2 linked regions of the Candidatus Finniella inopinata genome follow. The protein of the gene in region 1 interacts with the protein of each later gene in a pairwise test. Links are inferred from orthologs where the notes say so. Each region holds a gene or a part of one and is shown on either strand. Other genes may lie near its edges.

Region 1 (5,269 bases):
CCACCAGGCGGCCAAAATTCGGATTATTATTAACAATGTAGAGCGGTTGCCGTTATTTGTTGGGGACGGTCTTATCGTTGCCACGCCTGCCGGCAGCACGGCTTATAATCTTTCGGCTCAGGGGCCTATTTTGCCGTTGGGGTCTTCTCTGATTGCCATGACGCCGCTTTGCGCCTTTCGTCCCCGTCTATGGCGGGGGGCTTTATTGCCTCAGACGGTACAAGTTTGCCTGGAAATTTTAGAGTCAGATAGACGGTTTGTTAGTGCGACGGCGGACGACCAAACTGTGTCTAAGGTAAATAGGGTTGATATTTGTCAAGATTTAGGATTAAACTACCTACTGTTATTCGACCGTGGTCATAATTTAGAAGAAAGAATCTTGAAAGAACAATTCAAGAGCCCTTGAACCACTTTCTAAAAGATATTTGGCAATAAATTCTTATTTTGAATATGATTAAGAATCGCTTAGTGTAAGTCAAGCTTGCAACAAATGGACAAAAAATGGAAAAAAGAATCCCCATGACCCTTCGTGGGTTTGAAATGTTACAAAATGAAATTCAGCATTTGAAGAATGTTGAACGCCCAGCTGTTATTAAAGCGATTTCTGAGGCTCGTGAACACGGGGATTTATCGGAAAATGCGGAGTACCATGCTGCTAAGGAACGCCAGGGATTCATCGAGGGTCGATTGGGGGAATTGGAAAGTAAGGTTGGTCACGCTGAAATTATTGACGTCAGTCAGATTTCGGGTGATGAAATCAAATTTGGGGCCACTGTGACATTGAAAGATGAAGATACGGACGAAACCGTCAACTACCAAATTGTGGGCAGTGACGAGGCTGATATTCGCAAACAATTGTTGTCCATTACGTCTCCGTTGGCTCGTGCCCTTATTGGGAAGAAAAAAGGGGAGAGTGTCGAGGTGGCAACGCCGAATGGTGGTAAGGCCTATCACATTCAAAAAGTTCAATACCTCTAGTTTTACCTTTTTTGGCTACGAGTTTACTCCTTTGTCAAAGGGGCTCAGGTCATATTTGGTAATGTTTTGAATCATATTTAAAGCCCTCATCGAGGAAAAAGCGTAAGAGTAGCGTATGTTTGTTCGTTTGATTTATAGAAAAAAAAGTTTTTTATGCATTTTGCTGAGTTTTTTGATTGCTTCAACAAGTCCATGCTACAGTAGGGATAATCGGCCTGACATGCAAGAGCCGAGTAGAGGTTCTTCAAGGCAGTTCTTCAGTCTGCCCAAATTGCTTGTATGTGCCGGTTCACTGGCGGTTTGTAGTAACTTAGTGCCGTTGTGTATCAAATCGGTTCGAAGTGCTTTGGGTTATGGGTCTCATGTTCCTTTGCCTGACACACGTCCACCTGCAGGTCTGTGTTCGCATGGCTTAGAACGCGTTATGAATCAATTCTCTGGGGTTCTTAATCAACCCGATTTTGAGAGCTGGTCCGAAAAAGCAAAAACACTTTCCAACGATTTCTCTGTTGAGATTCTAGTTAAGCATTACGAACTGATTGATGATGATAATAATATTGAGTACCGTGACCTAAAGATTTCAGGGGGAAATGAGGTGGAATCACACAGGGCTAAGCTTAGTTCATGTAGCAGCTCATCTGATTCAAGCACAGCAGCCAGTTGTGTTAAAGAGGTATGGAGCACTAAGACGTATTATTTTCCTTGGCCCTTGCCCGTGTCCTATTCCGGGGGACGGGTGATAGAAGACCTGGAAGTGATTGGACGAATGAAGTCGAGTTTTAAAGGTAAAAAGTTCCATGTTGAAATAAAAGCAACGAGCTGGAATGGCTTTGGGGAAAAATGTTTCATTAAAAGTTCAAGTCCAGTTCCTTATCGACTGAAATGATGCCCGTGCTTTTTCCAAGCACCTGTGCGTTCTAATGTTAATTTGTCTGGACAGATTTACCATAAATGCGCTAAGTATTATGGTCTAGGACTTTAGGAGTGTAGCTCAATTGGCTAGAGCGTCGGTCTCCAAAACCGAAGGTTGTGGGTTCGACCCCCTCCACTCCTGCCAAAGTAATTTTGTGCGCTAATATTCAGACGGCTAGAAATAAAAAAATAGAGGTGACCTTGAAAACGACCGCAAAAAACAAGAATTTTCTGAAAAAAGCTCCGCAATTTATTGGTGAAGTTCGCGAAGAAGCCAGCAAGGTCACATGGCCCAGTCGTAAAGAAACCTCTTTGACAACAACAATTGTCTTTGTGTTTGCTATTATTGCTGCTATCTATTTTATGATTGTCGACCAGATTATCTATCGTGCTTTGCATTGGATTATTGGTTGAACAGAAAATGCAAGAGAACGGTATTAAGGGTAATAGTATGACGGCGGGCTCAGCAAGATGGTATGTGGTTAATGTTTACTCTGGTTTTGAAAAGAAAGTTGTCCAAGCCATCGAGGAACAGGCCGCTAAAAAAGGCATAAGTGATCGTTTCGAAGAGCTGCTGGTTCCGTCTGAAGAGGTTGTCGAGATTAAGCGCGGGGCCAAAGTCAGTTCAGAAAGAAACTATTTGCCGGGCTACCTTTTGGTTAAAATGGTTTTGGATGATGAGACCTGGCATTTGGTGCGTAGCATAAACAAGGTTTCCAGCTTTTTAGGTGCCAACGGTAAGCCTATGCCTATTAGTCAGGCAGAAGTAAATCGCATCATGAAGCAGGTGCAAGATTCCACCGAGAAACCACGACATACAATGCGGTTCGAGGTTGGTGAGCAGGTTCGTGTATGTGAAGGGCCATTCACCTCATTTACAGGTTTAGTTGAAGAAATTGACGGCGAAAAAGGTCGTCTAAAAGTTTCCGTTATGATTTTTGGTCGCCCAACACCAGTTGAACTGGAATTTGGTCAGGTCGAAAAGCAATAATGGTCGCGGTGAGGAGAAGTCCTCACTTTAATAAACTGTGGGAGGTGCACCACACCGTACCACAAACTCAGTTTTAACAAGTTGTCTGGGGATTTAAATGGCAAAGAAAATTACAGGTTACATTAAGTTACAGGTTGCTGCCGGTAAGGCCAACCCATCACCACCGATTGGTCCGGCTTTGGGTCAACGCGGATTGAACATTATGGAATTTTGCAAAGCGTTTAACGCGCAAACTCAAAGCATTGAGCCGGGGACGCCGATTCCGGTCGTAATCTCAGTTTATGCAGACAGGACGTTTTCATTTGTAACAAAAACACCACCCAATACGCACTTTCTAAAAAAGGCTGCGGGCATTCAAAAGGGTATCCAAACCCCTGGTCGTGGTACCGTTGGTAAAGTAACAATGGATCAAATCAGAGAGATCGCCAAAACGAAAATGGCAGATTTGAATGCAAATGATTTGGATTCCGCGTGCGAGATGATTATTGGTTCAGCCCGATCGATGGGCCTGGAAGTGGTGGGGTAATAAAACATGGCTAAGATTGTTAAAAGATTAAAAGAGGCATACAAAACCTTTGACCGCGAGAAGACATATAATTTAAGTGAAGCTGTTAAGCTGGTTCGCGCAAATGCCAAGGCAAAATTTGATGAGACCATCGAGGTTGCCATGAATTTGAATGTGGATGCGAAAAAAGCAGATCAAAACATTCGCGGCGTTGTTCAGTTGCCTCATGGAACAGGAAAAACCTATCGGGTTGCTGTTTTTGCCAAAGGGCCAAAAGCCGAAGAGGCAACGAAAGCTGGTGCCGATATCGTTGGTGCTGAAGACTTGATGGAAATGATTCAAGCAGGCAATATGCCGTTTGATCGTTGTATCGCAACGCCAGACTTGATGGGGTTGGTTGGTCGCGTCGGTAAGATACTAGGGCCACGTGGTTTAATGCCAAATCCCAAATTGGGTACAGTAACCCTGGATTTGGCAACGGCGATCAAGGCAGTTAAAGGTGGTCAGGTTGAGTACCGCACTGAGAAGGCTGGGCTTGTGCATTCAGGTGTTGGTCGTGCCAGCTTTGATGACAAAGCTCTGATTGAAAATATTCAAGCGTTTGTTGATGTTGTAACGAAAGCCCGCCCAGCTGGAGCCAAAGGAACATATATTAAAAAGATGACGCTTAGCTCGACTATGGGGCCTGGTGTTAGCTTTCAGTTAGAAGGTTAAAGATTTAGAAATTCAGCGGGGTTAATGCCCCGCTGCTTCGGTTGCTTTTTGCCTGTATGGCACAAGGCAACTGTGTCAAAGACTGTAGGTTCTGCTATCAAGCAGTTTAATAGGAAGTTTGTAAAGCTTCACTGCCTGCACAGACAGAAGGGGAAAAGTATTTTTGGGTGCGATTATTTATTATCCATTTAAAAAGCCAATTCGTTCCTTCTGTGACGATAAAGAGGGGATGACCTCCTCGAAGTAAGTTTCGGCTTGCTTATATTGTTAAAGGAGAAGAGTAAAATGGACCGTTCTCAGAAAACAGAGCTGGTATCTCACATGCGAGAAGCCCTGCAGCAGGCTAAGGTTGTTGTGGTCACACAGCAGCTTGGCTTAAGCGTGGCAGAAGCAACGACCCTGCGTCGTCAAATGCGAGAAGCACAGGCTGAATTTAAGGTTTTGAAAAATACTCTGGCTCAGATAGCTGTTAAAGACACACCCCTGGAAGGGATGAGTTCTTTGTTTAAAGGGCCAACGGCAATTGCGTTTTCGCAAGACCCAGTTGGAGCTGCTAAGGCAGCAGCTAAGTTTGCTGAAAAAAACGATAAGTTAGTGATTATCGGTGGATTTATGGACGGACAGCTTTTGTCGCCAGCTGCCGTTAAAGCTTTAGCAACTTTGCCTTCTTTGGACGAACTACGTAGCACGTTGATAGCATTGGTTATGGCCCCTGCTACCAAACTTGCCATTCTTGCCAAGGAGCCTGCCGCAAGGCTTGCTCGTGTTCTGTCAGCCAAGGGCGCAGTGTGATTCAGAATTTGTACGTTATTAAATTTGATAAAATTGGAGTTTTAAATGGCTAATAAATTAGAGAAAATTGTAGAAGAATTGTCAAAATTAACAGTTATGGAAGCTGCTGAGCTTTCAAAGTTGTTGGAAGAAACCTGGGGTGTTAGTGCGGCTGCTGCCGTTGCTGTTGCAGCCCCTGCCGCTGCTGCTGAAGCTGCGGAAGTTAAAACAGAGTTTGACGTTTATTTGGACGAAGCGGGCCCTAACAAAATTAACGTGATTAAAGAAGTTCGCGTTATTACCGGTTTGGGTCTGAAAGAAGCCAAAGATTTGGTAGAAGGTGCGCCAAAAGTTGTTAAGCAAGCCGTATCAAAAGATGAAGCTGATAAAATTAAAGC
Region 2 (4,151 bases), on another replicon or contig:
AATCGCCCCAAAACCAGTACAGGCCACCGGCCCCCCTACAGCCACACCTATTCCAGCGCCATATTTCATTCCTCGTGATACATCATAAATGAGGCTTGCTCCAGATTTCTTTAATGTAGACGCTGACACTGTCAAATCTAGAACATTGCTTACAACAGGAATCCCAAGTGTTCTAACGTTCAGCGTGCCAGAGGACGCAAATCTTGAAAACCAACCTGAGTATGTGGCGCCTGAGCTTACAACGGATGAAGGGCGTGATCCTAGAAAAGCTGACGTGGCGTTCACAACAACGTTGCCAAAATAATCTGGTATTCTTTGGTCCCCAGTTAGCGTATTCGCAAGAACAATACCAATCCCATAGTCAGCTTCAAGATCTTTTGGATTACTTGTGTCTGTTCCTCTAAAGATGATTTTACCCGTATTTGTTGTTTCATCATAAATTGCTAAAACATGAATGCTTCCATCTTTTGATGAACGAAAATTATGCAATTCAAATCCTTCTAAAATTGATGGACGATGCCTTGAAAATGAATCTTCTTCATGATTTATGGGGTAGGCCAAAGCAGCACCATGTGCGCATCCGCTAAAAAGCGCTAAATCCTCATCGGAGCAATCAGAGTTTCTAAGACTTTGGTGATAAGATCCAGAACCCGAGGAACTTGATGCAGCTATGGTTGATGCGATGGACGACAACAGAATGGCCGATACGTAAATTTCTTTCTTCAAAACACAATCCCAATGTTAAATAAAAACTCTAATATTGAATATTATAAATTTGAGAGTATGAATAAAGTTTTAAGAAATTTTAAAAAGCAAATAAACTGGGAGAAGAGATTTTTTGAAATCCCCACTTGCGTGAGGATGACATTAACCTAAAAGAAACTATGAATTCATCGACTGAAAAAAGTCGGCGTTGCATTTACTGTATTTCAGCTTGTCATGCAAGAACTCCATAGCCTCGGTCGTGCCCATAGGGTTTAAAATACGACGCAGAACCCACATCTTGGAAAGCTCAGCCTTATTAACCAACAACTCTTCCTTACGGGTACCAGACTTGTTGATATCAATGGCGGGGAACACACGCTTATCAGACAACTTGCGATCCATCACAATTTCGGCATTACCAGTACCCTTGAATTCTTCAAAGATTACTTCATCCATGCGCGAACCCGTATCAATCATGGCTGTACCAATAATCGTCAACGATCCGCCCTCTTCCACATTACGGGCCGCACCAAACAAACGCTTAGGCCGTTGCAGCGCATTTGCATCCACACCACCGGTTAAAACTTTACCAGATGATGGGACAACGGTGTTATACGCTCTGGCCAAGCGGGTTATCGAATCCAGCAAAATAACCACGTCTTTTTTCTGTTCAACCAATCTTTTGGCTTTTTCAATAACCATCTCAGCCACCTGTACATGGCGGGACGCTGGCTCGTCAAAGGTCGAGCTGACAACTTCGCCTTTAACTGAGCGGGCCATATCAGTGACCTCTTCTGGGCGTTCGTCAATCAACAAAACAATTAAATAAATTTCAGGATGGTTGGTCGTAATTGAATGGGCAATATTTTGTAACATCACTGTTTTTCCGGTGCGAGGTGGGGCCACTAATAATGCACGTTGCCCCTTACCAAGGGGGGTCACCAAATCAATCACTCGCGATGTATAATCTTTGCCTGTTTGATCGTTTTCGATTTCTAAGTGAAGGCGTTGCTCTGGGTACAAAGGCGTCAGGTTGTCAAAGTTTATACGATGTTTAACGTTTTCAGGTTCTTCAAAATTGATCTTGTTCACTTTTAAAAGCGCAAAATACCGCTCGCCATCTTTAGGGGCACGAATTTGCCCTTCGACCGTATCGCCCGTCCTAAGGCCAAAACGACGCACCTGGTTTGGTGAAACATAGATGTCGTCGGGTCCTGGCAAATAATTTGATTCCGGTGATCGCAAAAAGCCAAATCCATCTTGCAAAAGCTCAATAACCCCTTCGCCTAAAATGATAATATCTTTTTCTGTCAGCTTTTTTAAAATTGCAAATTGCAAATCTTGTTTGCGTAAAGCACTGGCATTTTCGATTTCGTGCTGTTCAGCAATCACTAAAAGTTCAGCTGCAGATTTTCGTTTTAATTCTTGCAAGTTCATAAAAGTTCCTAAGACAAAGATTTAAGGGAAGGTTTAAAGAAGGATTTAATAATCACACAGATGATAATGATGATATTTCGTTAAAGTCAGGGGGTTTTTTTTATGAGTACCGTTAGCAGGAACCAACGACGATGATCTAAAAAGGATTGAAACACAAGTGCGCCTAAAACGCAAAGTATTTTTGTGCAGGGGTCAGGTATCTCACCCCTTCGGTAAGCACAAAGCCCTTTTAGAATCATATTTTATGAACTCTAAAAGCTCAGCCACGGTTGCGCTGTCTTGAAAATCAACCTCTACCTTTTGAATACGATCTGCAAGAGGCATGATTTTATCACCTTCAAACAAACTTTGGTAGGCAGCCATCAATTGTTGAATAATCTTTGATGAAAAGCCTCGGCGTTTTAAACCCACCAAATTTAAACCATTTAGATACGCGCGCTCACCTAAAACCATTCCAAACGGAATCACATCTTTTTCAACACCCGACATGCCGCCAATAATAGCATGCTCACCAATACGAACATATTGCTGAACAGCTGACAATCCCCCAAGAATCACATAATTACCAATTTGCACATGTCCTGCCAAAGTTGCATTATTGGCCAGAATAACATGATCACCAACCATACAATCATGGGCCACGTGAGAACCCACCATCAGCAAACAATGATTCCCAACCTGGGTTAACATTTTGTCGCCTTTTGTACCGGGCTGGATCGTCACATATTCACGAATCGTTGTGTCGTGACCAATAACTGTCTGCGAAGGTTCGCCATTGTATTTCAAATCTTGCGGGGGGTGACCCAAAGAAGCAAACGGGTAAACCAACGTCCGCTCGCCCAACGTGATATCACCGGCCAGCGAAACATGGGAGACTAATCTAACGCCATCCTTCAGTTTGACCTGTGGACCTAAATGACAATAGGGGCCAATGACGACATCTGCGCCAACCTCTGATCCCCCTTCAACAATCGCCGTCGGATGAATTTTGGCACTTGGATGGACGGTGTTTTGATAAGATGGACTGACGGAAACGTTCATTTATTGATCCATAATCATCGCGGTAAAGGTGGCTTCGTCAGTCAGCGTTTGACCAACCCAAGCTTCACCCTTAAATTTCCAAATTTGCCCACGACTTCTTTCTTTTTTGACACGCAGCTGTAAAACATCCCCTGGAACAACAGGCTTTCGGAACTTTGCTCCCTCTATTGACATAAAATAAACCATGTTGTTGGGCTTTTCAGTGGTTTGATTTTCAGACAGCAAAGTTTTAACAACTAAGGCGCCTGCTGTTTGCGCCATGGCCTCGATAATCAAAACGCCGGGTAAAATGGGATGTTCAGGGAAATGCCCTTGAAAATACCATTCATTCAAAGACACGTTTTTAATGCCAACCGCACTTTGCCCCAACTCCACCTGTTCAATCCGATCAATCAATAAAAATGGATAACGATGGGGAATAAGCTCTTTAATTTCTTGAGCATTAATTGTTAGATTTTGCATGATGTTTTGGGGTCTCAATTGATGAATGGACATAAGATACTTTTTAAACCTTATTTTTGATTAGTCGTTGTACGGCAATCGTTTGTTTGTGCCAATCTCTCACAGGTACAGCGGGTGAACCAGCCACAGTCTCTTTGTCAGCGACATCGCGCATCAAACCACTTTGGGCAGCAATTTTAACACCATGACCAATTTTCAAATGACCAGCGATGCCGACTTGGCCCGCGGCAATCACAAATTTTCCTAACTTTGTGCTGCCTGCAATCCCAACTTGCGCCACCAAAACGCTGTTATCACCAACCTCTACGTTATGGGCAATTTGAACCAGATTGTCAATACGAACACCGTTTCCAATGAGTGTGTCGGCGAAACTTCCCCGATCAATGGTCGTATTGGCACCAATATGTACGTGATTCCCAACGATTACGCGTCCCAGTTGGGGAATATCAAAATGGCCTTTCTCGTCCATATGAAAACCAAAACCCGGCTGACCAATCCGCGCCCCT

Evidence for each region. The genes of interacting proteins can lie anywhere in the genome.
Region 2: the proteins of nusG (region 1) and rho interact in binary tests that used the Escherichia coli proteins (3 or more experiments, as listed by UniProt). The link is inferred for Candidatus Finniella inopinata from one-to-one orthologs.

Annotation. Positions count from the first base shown.
Region 1 is NZ_SCFB01000005.1:231,099-236,367, forward strand. The notes cover bases 1,363-4,111. They hold nusG (transcription termination/antitermination protein NusG), read left to right. Parts: upstream 1,363-2,341; coding sequence 2,342-2,881; downstream 2,882-4,111. Other genes in these bases: EQU50_RS04680 (hypothetical protein), read left to right, coding at 1,363-1,864; secE (preprotein translocase subunit SecE), read left to right, coding at 2,008-2,304; rplK (50S ribosomal protein L11), read left to right, coding at 2,979-3,407; rplA (50S ribosomal protein L1), read left to right, coding at 3,414-4,100. Outside these bases: EQU50_RS04670 (NAD kinase), read left to right, coding at 1-406; transcription elongation factor GreA, read left to right, coding at 502-978; more of EQU50_RS04680, read left to right, coding at 1,094-1,362; rplJ (50S ribosomal protein L10), read left to right, coding at 4,386-4,892; rplL (50S ribosomal protein L7/L12), read left to right, coding at 4,938-5,269. UniProt on the Escherichia coli protein: Part of the processive rRNA transcription and antitermination complex (rrnTAC). The complex forms an RNA-chaperone ring around the RNA exit tunnel of RNA polymerase (RNAP).
Region 2 is NZ_SCFB01000007.1:133,514-137,664, forward strand. The notes cover bases 13-2,863. They hold rho (transcription termination factor Rho), read right to left. Parts: upstream 2,143-2,863; coding sequence 883-2,142; downstream 13-882. Other genes in these bases: EQU50_RS06485 (hypothetical protein), read right to left, coding at 13-726; lpxA (acyl-ACP--UDP-N-acetylglucosamine O-acyltransferase), read right to left, coding at 2,344-2,863. Also shown: more of EQU50_RS06485, read right to left, coding at 1-12; more of lpxA, read right to left, coding at 2,864-3,183; 3-hydroxyacyl-ACP dehydratase FabZ, read right to left, coding at 3,184-3,678; lpxD (UDP-3-O-(3-hydroxymyristoyl)glucosamine N-acyltransferase), read right to left, coding at 3,689-4,151. UniProt on the Escherichia coli protein: Facilitates transcription termination by a mechanism that involves Rho binding to the nascent RNA, activation of Rho's RNA-dependent ATPase activity, and release of the mRNA from the DNA template.